One region of the Mucilaginibacter sp. GW821-FHT07G05 genome, then DNA from elsewhere that is predicted to be linked to it. Evidence: riboswitches for the same ligand, from Rfam matches in the RefSeq annotation. Region 1 holds a riboswitch; the other holds the start of a gene.
What was found. A riboswitch is a leader RNA that binds a small molecule or an ion and turns the genes downstream of it on or off. The one in region 1 is predicted to bind S-adenosylmethionine.

Region 1 (7,611 bases):
GGCTATTTTTGTACTGCCCCTGCTGCTGTTCGTTTTTTGTTTGGAACTGATACCGCAACCATCCGCAGAAGATAAACAACAGCGTGCCGAGCGCACACCCATGAACGCCACCGAACGCAGGCAATTTATCATGCGTTTTTTGCCGGGTATTATCCTCACGCTTATTATTTACGTACTGCTCACCATAATGCGCGATGTACGCGATAATTTCGAGGTAGAGATCTGGGCTGATCTGGGTGTGAAAAGCAACAGTATTTATACCAATATCGATACGCTTATCTCTGTCATTGTACTGGTAGCCATGAGCTTACTCATCCTCATTAAAAAGAACTTACGGGCATTCAGCGTTATTCACCTCATGATCATCGGCGGTTGTGTGCTGGTAGGCGTGTCAACCATATTGTTTGATCTGGAAGCCATCAGCCCAATAACTTGGATGACCATGGCCGGGTTAGGTTTATACCTGGGTTATGTACCCTACAATGCCATTTTCTTCGAGCGGATGATCGCTTCATTCAAATACCGAAGCAACGTCGGTTTTGTGATGTACATAGCCGATGCCGCCGGATATTTAGGCAGCGTAAGCGTACTACTCATCAAAGAACTGGGCAGGCCTACCATTAGCTGGGGCGCGTTTTTTAAGGAAGGCGTTCTGATTGTTGCCATAGTTGGCGGCGTAAGCGCGGTAATGTCATTAATATATTTTTTACAAAGCGCGCGAAAAAGTAATAAAAGCGCTAAAAATTTAAACATCATCACGGTATGAAACAAAAGTCGGCAATAGTTATAGGAGCAGGCATAGTGGGCCTTGCAACGACAAGGGCACTGGCTACACGAGGTTATAAAGTCACCGTATTTGAACGTAACGAGCGTGCTGTGGGTGCATCAATACGTAATTTTGGTATGGTGTGGCCAATAGGGCAGGCCACCGGGCCAATGTTTGAAAGGGCCATGCTGTCTCGCAGCATCTGGAAAACGGTTTGTACCGAAGCCGATATCTGGCATGACGAAGTTGGCTCGCTGCATTTGGCTTATCATGATGATGAGCTACAGGTAATTGCCGACTATGTGGAAGCCAACAAAAATGACCGCGACTGCGCCTTACTTACACCGGCCGAAGCACTGAAAAGATCACCGGCTGTAAACCCGGATGGTTTAAAGGGCGCTTTATGGAGCGGCGAAGAAATGATCATTGAGTCACGTGTAGCGGTAGGGCAGGTGGCCGCTTACCTTGCCGGTAAATTCGGTGTTGAGTTTCATTGGAACACGGCCATAAGCCAAATTGAAGCGCCAAAGGTTTACTCCGGTAAACGTACCTGGGAGGCCGACGAAATATTTGTATGCAGCGGTGCCGATTTTGAAACCCTGTATCCCGAATTATTCCTGCAAACCAATATCAGCAAATGTAAACTGCAAATGATGCGTTTGGTTACCCAGCCCGAGGGTTGGCGCATAGGTCCGTCGCTTTGCGGTGGTTTATCTATGATCCATTATCCAGGTTTTCAGATAGCTGCTTCATTACCTGCGCTTAAGCAGCGTTATGAGGAACAGTATGCCGAACATTTAAAATGGGGCATCCATGTAATGGTATCGCAAAATGGCGGCGGCGAACTTACTATAGGCGACTCGCACGAATATGGTTTGGTGCACGATCCGTTCGATAAGGAATTTATTAACAAATTAATTACCGACTACCTGCATACCTTCGCTACTTTTAAAGACTGGAAACTGCTGCAATCGTGGCATGGCATCTACCCAAAAATGATGAACGGCGAAACCGAATTTATCACCGATCCGGAACCGGGTGTAACCATCATCAACGGTGTTGGCGGCAACGGGATGACACTGTCATTCGGCCTTTGCGAGCAATATTTTGCGGGCAGGTGATCTGCTAATTGAGCTTTTCAATAACCTAAATAGAGAAAAATGCGTCTGGTTTAACTACCGGGCGCATTTTTATTTCGCTGTAAATCAGTGATAAATAATTTATTTCAAATAAAAACTATAAAATCTATGTGAATAGTAGTTTAAATGTGTATGTTTGCATCATAATAATTGTTCTTTATTATACTTATCCAGAAAGACAGAGGGAAAGGCCCTATGACGTCTTAGCAACCTGTACCGGCTCTTGAGCTTGTAAAAGGTGCTAATTCCTGCTCCGCCACAAAGGAGGAAGATAAGATGACAAATATTTTAAGACTCGCTCAGCAGCTTTTCTTTTTTGCCTCTTTTCCGGATAAGTCGATACAAAAACATAACTGTTAACGATTTATAAAAAGAGAAACAAAATGAGAATTTACCTTGATAACGCCGCAACCACTCAACTTGATAGCGAGGTATTTACCACCATCACCCCTTACTTACTCGAATTTTTCGGAAATCCTTCGTCGCATCATGAGCATGGCAGGCAGGTAAAAAGTGCTATTGAGCAGGCAAGGCAAACCATTGCAGGTTTACTGAACGCGTCGCCGAACGAGATCATCTTTACAAGTGGTGGTACCGAGGCCGATAACACGGCCATACTATCAAGCGTACGTTCTCACCAAATAAAACACGTTATCACTACGCCTTTTGAACACCATGCGGTACTGCACACGCTGGAAGAACTGCAAAAACAAGGCGAAATAAAATTAAGCTTCATCAATATAGATAGCAGGGGTAACCTTGATATCGATCACCTCGAAACCTTATTGCAAAACAATACACGCTCGCTGGTATCGGTAATGCATGCCAATAACGAAATTGGCAACCTGAACGATATCGAATTGATAGGCGAGGTCTGTTGTAGCTACGGAGCAATTTTTCATTCAGATACGGTTCAAACCATCGGGCATTACCGCCACGATCTGTCAAAACTAAAAACACATTTTTTAGCAGCTTCGGCACATAAGTTTCATGGGCCAAAAGGGGTAGGGTTTCTTTACTGTCGCGATGGTGTACAACTTTCGAGGTTGTTGCACGGCGGCTCGCAGGAACGCAAATTAAGGGCAGGTACCGAGAATATTCACGGTATAATTGGCCTGGCAAAAGCGCTGGAAATAGCTTACCGCGATATTGATGAGCATCAAAAATATATACAAACATTAAAAAACAGGATGATCTATAAACTACAGGAACAGGTTGGCGATGTATATTTCAATGGTAATTCGGCCATTGCAGATAAAAGTCTTTACACTGTGCTAAGCGCGAGCTTGCCGGTTAACGCCAACGCTTTCGATCTGTTAGCTTATCTCGATCAAAACAACATCTCGGTATCGGGCGGCAGCGCCTGCTCTACCGGCTCGGCATCGCATGTATTACAGGCCATTAATGCCGATGCATCGAGGAACACCATTCGTTTCTCGTTCAGTAAATACAATACCGCTGCCGAAATTGACCATGCAGTAAGCGTGTTAGCAGCGGTTTATGATTCGGTTGCAGCATAATTAATTAGGATACAAATAACAACATAAATACATAATCACCATGAGTTTACGATTAGGAGACAAAGCGCCCAACTTTACGGCGCAAACATCATTAGGCGAAATAGATTTTTACGAATTTTTAGGCGACAGCTGGGGCGTGCTATTCTCGCACCCTGCGGACTATACACCTGTGTGTACTACCGAGCTTGGCCGCACGGCATCATTGAAAGATGAGTTTGATAAACGTGATGTAAAGGTAGTTGCCCTGAGTGTTGACGGAGTAGAATCACATAAAGGCTGGATACAGGACATTAACGAAACCCAGAATGTGGAAGTGAACTTCCCGATCATAGCAGATGAGCACCGCGAAATAGCCGAGGTTTATGATATGATTCACCCGAATGCATCGCTAACCGCAACGGTAAGGTCATTGTTCATCATAGCGCCCGATAAAACCATTAAACTGATCATTACTTACCCGGCATCAACAGGAAGAAATTTCCAGGAAATATTACGGGTGATAGATTCATTACAGCTAACCGCCAATTACAGCGTAGCCACACCTGCCGACTGGAAAGAAGGCGAGGACGTGGTGGTGGTACCCGCAATTAAGACGGAAGATATCCCGGCCAAATTTCCTAAAGGTTTTACCCAGGTTAAACCTTATTTGCGCTTAACACCGCAACCCAACAAATAATTTATTGAGCAATTTGATGAATGAGTGCAGGATGTGATAACAACATTGTAGGTTAATTAGTTATCATGCCCACTCAATCACTCATTCACCAAATCACTCAATAACACAAAATAGTCGCGTGACCGAGAGGAGAGGTGGGGGTCTGCAAAACCTTATACGGCAGTTCGAATCTGCCCGCGACGTCTGTAAAAATTACTTGCAATGTCAAAAAACCGTTGCATAAGGTAATTGTTGAGAATATGAATACTTTATCTTATAAATTGCAGTTCGAAATACATCATATCAATAAAAGACATGGAAAATAAAAGTCGCCGAAAATTCATACAAACAAGTTTAACCGCTACAGCGGCAATAGCGGTAGGTTTACAGGCCAAAGGCGCGTTTGCCGCCGATGCATTAGCAGGTGCCGAGCCTTTTAAATTTACACAGGTGGCATTGCCATTTAAATATGCCGATCTGGAGCCAAGCATCGATGCTTTAACCAACGAAATACATTATACCAAGCACCACACCGCTTACATTAAAAATGTAAACGATGCCATAGTTGCCGAAAAGATACCCTACACTACCGAAAAGGAATTTTTTGCCAATGCTTCAAAATTATCAGCAAAAGCACGTAACAATGCAGGCGGCGCCTGGAACCATAACTTCTTTTGGTTAAGCCTGCGTGCACCGGGTGGTGCAGGCCCAAGCGGCAAACTGGCTGATGCTATCACTGCTTCATTCGGTTCGCTTGATAAGTTTAAGGCCGAATTTAATGATGCCGCTACCAAACGTTTTGGTTCGGGTTGGGCATGGTTGGTTAATGATGGCGGCAAGCTGAAAGTAACTTCAACCGCTAACCAGGATAACCCGCTATTTGACAATGCCGAAGTAAAAGGCACGCCGCTTTTAGCGCTTGATGTGTGGGAGCACGCTTATTACCTTAAATACCAAAACCGCAGGCCTGAATACATCGCCGGTTTTTGGAATGTGGTAAACTGGGATGCCGTAGCTAAAAGATTAGTATAAAACATTTAACATAAAAAGCAAAGCGCCGTGTACGAAAAATACACGGCGCTTTGTGTTGTAAAAGGTATTGGTTAAAACCTTACTGTTTCCGGTTCGTAATGGTACACGATCTGGAAGGGAGTGTTTTTAAGCTTGGAGGAGATCTGGCCAATACGCAAATCTTCGGGTTGCAGGGTAGGTTCGCATACCGAATAGGTTTTGCCCTTGTAAACTATAGGTTTGCCTACAGGCTTATCAAGCTGTACCGCTATGGTTATATGTGTAGGATACAGCATGGCTATCATTGGCTTATTGTAGATCTCGCGTACCAAATAAAAGAACAAGGCTGCCCGGTCGTCACAATCGCTGTATTGGGCAAACAAGGTTTCCTCCGGCGACAGGCGTTTTTCCTTGCCATAGTTTTCCTCATCATCTTCATATAAAAAGGCGTAGCGGGTAAAACGCATCAGGTAATCGATGCCTTTCTTTTGGCTCATGCCTTCCAGGTTCTTCTTTAACAGCGGAATGAGTGAACCGTAAGTTTCTTTACTTAGCGGGATGTTAAAATACGATTCAAAATCAACACCCGGATAGTTGGCGAAGATGCTTTGCACGTCCTTATTCAGCTTCACATTAAAGTGGTATACTTTATGCTTATACTCAAACTCCAGCTTTTTCTCTACGTAGTTTTCCGGTTTAAAATCGGGCATGCGGGTAACCTTGTATGAGAATGCCTTTTTAGCTTCGGGCACTATAATATCTACCGGGTAAGGCGGATCCTTATGTAGGTCTGTTTTAGCATAATCGTGGTAATTGAGGCACATGTATTTTTTGTTGTTTACCTCAAAAAACGGAATATCGCTTATGTCTTCATCGTTATAAATATAAAATATCACTTTGTAGTCGGCGGTAAGTGCCAACCTTGCATCGTAGCCCGATTTGGCGAGCAGGAACCATTTGTACAGGGTGTAGCGACTATAATTATCAGCTTTGGGGCTTATTTCCTGCGCTGTTTTACGAATAAGTTGATAATACAGCCAATCGTTAAGGTGGTGGCCGTTTTTATAAGCCAAAAGCGAATCCATCAGTGGCTGATAGACTGATTGGCTGATGCTACTATAAAAGGCTTTTATATCTGCCGGTTTTAATTCGGCAGGTGCCGCGATAACCATATCGGTGTTGATCTCAGCGTTGAAGGTGCCGTCGTAAAAGTCAATAGAGAAGCTGCGCTTATCTTGCCCGTAGGTAGTTGTAAGTGTTAAAAGGAGTAAAACTGTCCCGAATATTTTGAATAAGCGGTCCATAATTGGTTACTTTAATTATATATAAATATAATAATAAATTAATATATAAATCAAAAGTTTTTATTAAAGAAACTATTTTATGTTTTATTGACAAAATTGTAGCAGAAGCATTGGTGTATTTTTTACACTTTTGTATACATGGATACAAATACCGATCAAAAATTCCAGGCCTTAAGCAAACTGGCCGACGGCGATTTCGAAGCTTTTTTATATGATTGTGACGGCACCCTGGCCGATAATATGCCCGCCCATAAAGCAGCGTTTATAAAATTGGCCGCCCAAAGCGGTGTTGACCTTGATGGCGCCGCCATTGTTGATGAACTTGCCGGCTGGCCTGTGGTTAACGTAGTAGAAGAAATTAACAAGCGTTTTAACAGTACATTCGACCCGGTAACTTTTGCCGAGCAACGCTACAAGATATTTTTCGACGAGTTTATTGATGATACCCTGCCGATTGATTTTGTGGTAGAACACTTGAAAGCCAACGCGGGTAAGATCAGGATAGGTATAGTATCCGGAGGACACAGGCACGCGGTTGAAAAAACGCTGCGCATATTGGGCATATACGAACTGGCAGATGTATTGGTATGCGCCGGGGAAACCCCGCATGGCAAGCCTCATGCCGATCCGTTTTTGGCCGCCGCGGCAGCACTGGGTGCCGATCCGGCAAAGTGTATGGTGTTTGAGGATGGCGATGCAGGTGTAAAAGCCGCCGAAGCCGCCGGTATGCAATGGATTCGTATAGACAAGATATAATTTCCCTCAATATTTAAAAAACCTGCAATACATAATGCATTGCAGGTTTTTTTATGTCTTTTTAAGTTTTTGAAAGGATAAAATATTGTATATGAAGCACTGTTTGACAAATTATTTAACAAAAAATATAAAATCTATAGGATTAGTAGTTTATTTTATATAAGTTTGCTGTCAATTACCACAATGTACTTTCAATAATGAAAAAGCTATCACATACTGTTCCATCTCAATGGCTAAATATTGACAACAATATTTTAGTATGTGTATGTTGTTGTTGCTGATCTCCCCATCCCGATAAGTCTTAAAATTTTTCAGGTTTTTTTAATTGCTCATACCTAACTGTAACTGCTTACAGCTGTGTTTTGCTGCGCCTCGAAATAAATTTTCATGCTACGGGTATGCACTGCCGCCAACGGGGCAGTCAATAAAACATTCAAATTTTACCGGATTTAAAAAGGAG
Region 2 (7,611 bases), on a different contig from region 1:
AAGCGCTAATGTGAATTTCATGATCGTGGTTTGTTTTTTTGTGGTTAAAATTTCCGGCACGAACCTTAGTCCGCACCGGAATGAGTTGGTTTAGTTTATTATTTATTTGCCTTTTTGCGCAGGCTCATCTGTTTTTACAGCCGCGGTTGAAGGTGCCTCTTCAGCCAAAAGCTGATCGAGCAGGGTATTAAATTTCTTTTCGTAGTCTTTGTAGTATTTACCTGTTACGGTGCCGGTGTAGCCGGTGTATATTTCACGTACATCACCTTTACGGTCGATAATAATGGTGGTAGGGAAAGCAACAAACTTGTTTAAGGCCGGCAGCTTTTGCGAAACCAGTTTTTTATCGGCCAGGCCACCAAACAGAATATCGTATTTGATATTGTATTTATCGCGCAGCTTACCTAAAGTGTATTGGGCATAAGCTAAGCTGTCCTTTTGCTCAAAACCAATGGCAATGGCTTCAACACCGCGCTTTTGGTTTTTATTGAACCATGGTGACAGGAATACGGTTTGGTCTGTACAGTTAGGGCACCAGGTACCTACAATTTCAATAATTACTACTTTGCCCTTGTACTTATCATCGCTTAACGATACCGCTTTGCCGGTAAGGTCAGGGAAAGTGAAATCGAGCTTTTTGTAGCCTTCTTTTAAATAGGTAAGCTTGTAGGGATCGGGCAGTTCGGCTTTATCATCTTTTACGCCATCAAACTTGGTATTATCATAAATACCTTGTGAGGTTACGCCGCTTAAAGTACCGTCGGCATTGATCTTGCCTTTGTAGATCTTAGGGCTTGGGCCGGTAAAGCCCGACAGCACAAATTCATCTCCCTGTACGGTACCTTCCAGTTCGCGGCTATCGCCTGTTACCTGCATAATTACGCCGGTTAGTTTGTTACCGTTCTGTTTAAGGATAGCTACTTTGTTAGGCACCTGCTCCTTTGAGTAAAACTTAAGCTCCCATTTACCGCTTAAATTGGCAGCAGGGGCAACATCTTTACCCGGTTCAACAAAGCGGTATTTTTTGCCATACTCGGCTGTAAAAGGCAAAGCGTTGCCGCGTTTGCCGGGTACCAAGCTACGGTATTCGCCGTTCAGGGTACCGTTGTCTTCAATTTTAGCTACCAGGGCGGCATCATAAGTATTCATTTTGATGAATACCGAATCTTTACCCAGGCGCTGCACATGAAAATCATCACGACGGGTACCGTTCAGCAACGTGAAAGTGCCGTGCTCCAGATCTTTCCCCTTAAACTCGAAGTTGAAGGGCACCTGTGTTTCGCTCACGTTAAATACGCCCCGCCATACACCTTCCTTAATCACTTTTGCAGCCGGTTCCTTGTCACCGGCCAGTACAGCCCCGCTGAACAGTAAACCTGCCGACAGCAGCGCGGTGCCTTTTAAAAATTTAATTGTTTTCATAATGGTTGTTTATATGAGGTCGGTTTGTTATTTACCTTGTACTGTGTTACCTGCATCCTGCGTATTGGCCGCGTTTTCCGGTGCCGGTTCGGCTATTAAGGCATCCAGTACTTTGTTGAATTTCTTTTCGTAATCGTCAAAGTATTTGCCTGTTACCGTGCCGGTGTAGCCTGTGTATATTTCACGTACATCGCCCTTACGGTCAATAATTATTGTGGTAGGGAAAGCGATGAATTTGTTAAGCGCAGGCAGTTTTTGAGCTACCAGTTTTTTATCGGCCAGGCCACCAAACAGAATATCGTAACCGATATTGTACTTATCGCGCAGCTTACCTAAAGTATATTTTGCATACTCCAGGCTGTCTTTTTGCTCAAAGCCGATAGCGATAGCTTCTACACCACGTTTTTTATTTTTGTTGAACCATGGCGACAAAAACACGGTTTGATCTGTACAGTTAGGGCACCAGGTGCCAATAATTTCAACAATCACTACCTTGCCTTTGTATTTATTATCGCTTAACGATACCTGCTTACCGTTCAGATCGGGGAAGGTAAAATCAAGCTTTTTGTAGCCTTCTTTTAAAAAAGTAAGTTTATAAGGATCGGGCAGTTCAACATCGTTGTTTTTGGTAGCGTCAAACTTCAGGTTTTTGTATATCCCGAAGCCTTCTTCGCCAGATAATGTACCGTCATCGTTTATTTTTCCTTTAATAATAAAAGGGCTTGGGCCGGTAAAGCCCGATAGCGCGAACTCGTTACCTTGTATAGTACCTTCAATTTCGCGGCTATCGCCTACCACCGTCATTACCACACCGGTAAGTTTGTTGCCTTTTTGTTTTAACAGGGCTATTGAAGCAGGTACAGCCTCTTTACTGTATAATTTAAGCTCCCATTTACCGGTAAGATCTGCTGTAGGGGCTACATCTTTACCTGGCTCTACAAAGCGATAAGTTTTACCATGCTCGGCTGTAAAAGGCAACGCGTTACCACGGAAGTTAGGCACCAGGCTGCGGTATTCGCCGCTTAAGGTACCGTCATCATTTATTTTGGCAACGAGGGCCGCGTCATAAGTATTCATTTTGATAAATACCGAATCTTTACCCAGCAGCTGCACGTGGAAGTTATCGCGGCGTGAACCGTTTAACAAGGTAAATACGGCATGCTCGGCATCTTTACCTTTCAGCTCGAAGTTGAAGGGCACTTGCGATTCGCTCACGGTGAATACACCGCGCCAAACACCTTCTTTAATAAATTTTGCAGGCGGATTTTTATCGCCGGCTAACGCTGCGCCACTTAGCAACAATCCCAATGAAAGGTATTTTGCTTTAGATAGATAATTTTTGAAGTTCATTTTTTGTGTGATTTATAGTTGTTAAATTTTGTTTACTGCTTAATTGAACATTAAGTAGTGTGCTTAAATTTGAGGCATAAGCAATCCCTTACCCGCAGCTAAACAGCTACAGCTCACGGTAAATAATTCCGATAAATTTTATGCGGAGAAACCCCGGGGAACTACATGCACATACAACAACATCGCACGGTGGTTGCGCTTGATTGTTTGGCTAAAAAGAGATAATTCAAATTTTGCATAACACTAGTTAATTTATATTTCCGGAGGAACATCCCTTCGGAAAAAAGTAAAGCACTTATTTCATTACTGAATGAAAAGTTGCTAGAAGATCATCGAGACTTCCTCTCCCTTCTTCTTTATAAATCAACTAATTAATGGTGGGGTTAATTAGATGGCGTAAAGGTAACAATAAAAATCAATAATACAAGTTTATCTATAGAATTAGTAGTATTTATTTTTATTTAGTTTGATATATTGTTTAAATATGGATGACTGGCATCCTGGACTGTTCGGAAAAGCAAGCTGAATGAAATTACCACCATTGCATAAAGCAATACCTCTTTACAGCCAGGATGCCGGTCTTGTTTTTCAAGGCGGTATCCGGGTTAACAGACAGGTAAAAAATCTTTAATTACAACAGCAGCAACCGGGTAAAACTGCTAAGCAATAGCTGTTTAAGTTGCGCAATGCGGTTTGGCCATCAAAAATACCGTTCTTCATTTCTTTATAAATTTAATTTCAGTTTGTCAGGATCAGATTTAAACCCACTGCCTTTCCTGTTCGGTCAGCTTCACGGGTGTTGCACTGTTCCCTCCTATTTATAAATCAATCGGTGGTATATTGATATATGTGTAAGGTTTAGCTATAATTATTATAGCAGTATTTTTTTTTATTACGGGTGTATTATTTTACCGCTACGGTAAATTCAATATCCTCAGGCGGCAGGCACTCTTTATTGCTGCACGCTAAAAATGTGATAGTGCCTTTTACTACCGGGTTACTTTTATTAAGCTTTATTTTTTGCTGAAATATTACCTGCTTTTCAAAATAGGCAACGTTCACCCCAAAGTACTTTTCAAACTTTTTAATGGGTTTTGGCTCGGATGGTTTACCTACCAGCGAAATATCTGCCGACGCGGCGAACTTCAGTTCTGTTTTAGTTGGCCCGCCTTCGGCAATGTTTTGCGAGTAAATGTGCCAGCCTTTATCAATAGTAGCCTTAACAAATATTACGGCCTCGTTATTGCCCGTTTTTTTCGCTGCGTAAGCCCATTTAACAGGTTCCTGTATCTGGCTGTAAGCGCCAAAGCTTAGTAAGAGTATAAATGATAATAAGTATATTTTTTTCATGCTTGTATAGCTGCTTTGTATGTCAAATTAATGTTCCTGGTATTTGACTTATCCTGAGAGGCAAAAAGAGACAGCTATGTATCTGGAAATCTTTTTATCTTATCTATCTCCGCATATCGCGAAGCAGGAGTTAGCACCTTTTACATATATGAGGATGTACAGGTTGCTAAGACATCATAGGGCCTTTCCCTCTGTCTTTCTGGATAAGTACTATAAAGAACGTGTTATCTGATACAAATATATGATATAAACTATAATATCCATAGAATTTATAGAATTTTTTATAATTAATATCAAAAGCACATAATAACCAATAAAAAAAGCCCCGCGAAGAAGAATCTCAGCGGAGCTTTTTATGCTAATTTTTAAGTGGTGTTACAATCCGTAAGTGCTTATCTCCCCCATCACCATATAGCTTTGCGGGCCTTGGGTGCCTACAAACTTAAAGTACCTTGCCTTTGGTTTATTAGGAAGTAAATATTTTTGTTCGCCATTTATTAAACGGTTAAAATTGAATGAACCCTGGTTTACCCATGTTACATTATCCACACTGGTTAAAAAATCAAATTTATCCGGCCCGCGGTCGTCTCCGCCTGTTTCAAATGTGGTGCGCCAAACGCCAAACTGGGTAATGGTTCGTTCTACCCCCATATCTATGGTAGCAAAGTGCGGGTAGCTTGAACAGCCTGCGCATGTATGCCAGCGGGTTGCTTCGTTCCCGTCAATAAAATTGATCACCGCGTTATCACCATCAGAATGCTGGGTTGAGTAACTGATTATTTTCCAGCTTTTTTTGTTGAAGGAAAACAGGCCGCTGCCATCGGTATATGAAGTGTAAAAATTATCGATACTCAACGTATCAGGCCTGAATATGGTTCTGAACTGGTAATTGGTATTGGGTTTCATGTCCGGTATTTCTGAAACTAAAGATTTCACCGAAAATATTTTGTGTTGTTCCTTACCGGATACATCCGTGTATTTAACTTCTGATGCATAAGCCCCGTTGGATTCATCTGCACCGCCCCAACCAATGGTAAGCGTTCCGTTAGCGTTTAACACATTAGAGTTTACGGGCCTTGTCAGCAATTGTGCCTGGTACTTTTCGCCATACGATCCGCCTACTACTTCAACCGGTATTGATGAATTGCCTTTACCGTCGTAAGTACGAATTGTGAATGTATACTTTTTTTCAAGCAGATTTTCAATAGTAACACTTATGGTATCGCCCGATGGCGGAATATCAACAGACAGGGAATCAGCAAAATTGTTCCAGTAAACTTTAGCCTTTATTACAGATGGATCAGACCCTCTGAGCCAGGCTATCTTTACCCTGTTCAAGCCCGAATAGGCCTTAGGTGAGGTCGCTTTCCCGGCATAAGTTAACCCTCCCGGAACTACATATTGCTTGTAGCTTTCTTCCATTTTACGGCAAGCTGAAACAATGCACATCGTAAAGATCAGTATGATCCCGACATAGAATATCCTTTTCATAATATTATTTTATGATAATTAATTAAATAGCTATTGTACAATTTGGCCAAAGAAAGCCATCTCCATTATTACCACCTGGCCGGGACTGCTATACGTTTCTAATGATTTTAAGCGGAGGTACCGTACAGCAGGCGGTTGAATATCAAAGTTAAAATCGCAGCCAAGGTTGGTTGCATAGTTGACATCTTCACTCGTTTTTTGCCCCAGTGGCAGGCCCGATGGTTTTAAGGTTTCAAATTTACCCAGCAAGGTCCATTGTGTCCAACCTCCATCGGGGTCGGGAGAATTTGAGCCCCATAACTCGAAGATCTTTAAACCTGAACCTGTATAACAATGGTCGTTTGATTCCATCCATTGCTTAAACCGGCTCAACAGCACCTTTTTACCCAGATCAATAGTGATCCATTGCGGAAGTGATGAAGCGTTTGACGACGCGTAAAGTCTCCTGTCGGCCAAGCCATTCCAAATATTCTCGATATTATAACCCGGATCGGCAAGTTGGGTCTGATCTGTAGGGAGCACCAGTTTGCTGAAGGTATTTTTAGGGATTTCAATTTCAAACTTAGGTGTAAGTGTTTTGATTAAAGTATCCGACTTATTATTCCAGCGGTCGCGGAAAAACACCGCGAACTTTTGAGGCTTAGATTCGAAACCACGGGCTGCAAAGTTGCCGGTAACAGCTGCTGTATAAAAAGTACGTACGGTTACCCAGTCGTTGTTGCCGGTAGTATCGCGCAGTATCACCACGGAAAAGTCGGCCTTGTTCGGGTTTTTAAAAGCGATGCTTACACCGCCGAAAGTTTCTTCAAAAACCGCAGCCTTAAGTACCGACTTAACCGGCGGTGTTTTGGGGGTAACATTCACCAAAAGCGGCTCCGATTCCTTTTCGTTGCTGCCTACGCTGTATATCTTTACGGCATGTGTTAACGAATCGCCGAAGCCTACCAGTTTTAATGTATCTGTATACCTCGATGATTTCGCTTCCCTGAATACACCGGGCTGTATTTCATATATGGCTTTAACGTATGATAAGTTGGCATCTGCCGGGAGTTTATAAGTTAATATACCACCACCCGGGGTTGCATTAACCTTTACGTCAACTACCTGGCCCGGAGCAGGCAAATCGGCATCAACAAAATCTAACCTGCCTTCTTTTGAACAACCGTACCATATCAGCGCGGCTATCAATCCTCCTATAAAATATATCTTTTTCATTTTTGCTCTTTAATTATTGATCAATTGAGATGACGGGCTACCAGCCTAAGTTTTGAACCAGGTTTGTATTAGCTGTCATGTTGCCTTCAGAAATTGGCCAGAAATAATCTTTTATACCAAATGTTTGGTTGTAGAGTACCGTGATACGATAATAGGATTCGGGCGTGGTTTGCGACATATCCCAACCCCTGATCTGGTCATTTAACACATCTGCCGATTTTTTCCAGCGGCGAAGATCCCACAATCGCTGCGATTCGAAAGACAGCTCAATCAGGCGTTCCTGTTGAATGATCTCGCGCAAACCGTCCTGGTTAAGATATTTCACCGGGTTGGTAGAAAAATTTGTCCAAGATGACGCTACAGTGCCTAAGCCTGCACGTTTCCTAACCAAATCGATATACTTATTCGCTTCAGCCGACGGCCCTGCCGATTCGTTCACCGCTTCGGCATATAATAAATAAAGATCGGCCAGACGCATTATTGGGTACGGGTAGTCAACAACAGAATAATCATTATTGGAGTTAATGGTATTTTGGAAATTGATCAGCTTTTTAAGATTATACCCGGTTACGGTATTATAACCGTATTTACCTTTACCATTGCGTTGTTTAAATTTGCCTTCGAGGTAAAACAGATCAAGGTTTTTGCTGTCATCAAAGCGTCCCTGCCCGTAATAAACGGCACCATCAAAACCAAGATCGGCGTAAAATCTCGGCTCCCTGTCAAAGTGTAGCCCTACCGTGGTATAGCCTTTACGTATATACAATTTATCAGCCTCCTCTG

Region 2: linked by a shared signal. The riboswitch ahead of AC07NA_RS14710 (protein-disulfide reductase DsbD N-terminal domain-containing protein) and the one ahead of AC07NA_RS23405 (cysteine desulfurase family protein) in region 1 are both predicted to bind S-adenosylmethionine.

The regions. Positions count from the first base shown of each region.
Region 1 covers NZ_JBWKQC010000012.1:41,611-49,221, forward strand. Annotated here, with positions in the region: gene AC07NA_RS23395 (DUF5690 family protein) at 1-766, shown strand, start outside; gene AC07NA_RS23400 (TIGR03364 family FAD-dependent oxidoreductase) at 763-1,887, shown strand; SAM riboswitch class I at 2,069-2,183, shown strand; gene AC07NA_RS23405 (cysteine desulfurase family protein) at 2,289-3,425, shown strand; gene AC07NA_RS23410 (peroxiredoxin) at 3,466-4,101, shown strand; tRNA gene AC07NA_RS23415 (tRNA-Cys) at 4,214-4,284, shown strand; gene AC07NA_RS23420 (superoxide dismutase) at 4,396-5,112, shown strand; gene AC07NA_RS23425 (hypothetical protein) at 5,184-6,395, opposite strand; gene AC07NA_RS23430 (HAD family hydrolase) at 6,534-7,151, shown strand.
Region 2 covers NZ_JBWKQC010000005.1:226,327-233,937, forward strand. Annotated here, with positions in the region: gene AC07NA_RS14695 (YceI family protein) at 1-21, opposite strand, end outside; gene AC07NA_RS14700 (peroxiredoxin family protein) at 103-1,422, opposite strand; gene AC07NA_RS14705 (peroxiredoxin family protein) at 1,450-2,772, opposite strand; SAM riboswitch class I at 3,022-3,137, opposite strand; gene AC07NA_RS14710 (protein-disulfide reductase DsbD N-terminal domain-containing protein) at 3,676-4,122, opposite strand; SAM riboswitch class I at 4,219-4,332, opposite strand; gene AC07NA_RS14715 (DUF4998 domain-containing protein) at 4,498-5,613, opposite strand; gene AC07NA_RS14720 (DUF5000 domain-containing lipoprotein) at 5,644-6,828, opposite strand; gene AC07NA_RS14725 (RagB/SusD family nutrient uptake outer membrane protein) at 6,866-7,611, opposite strand, start outside.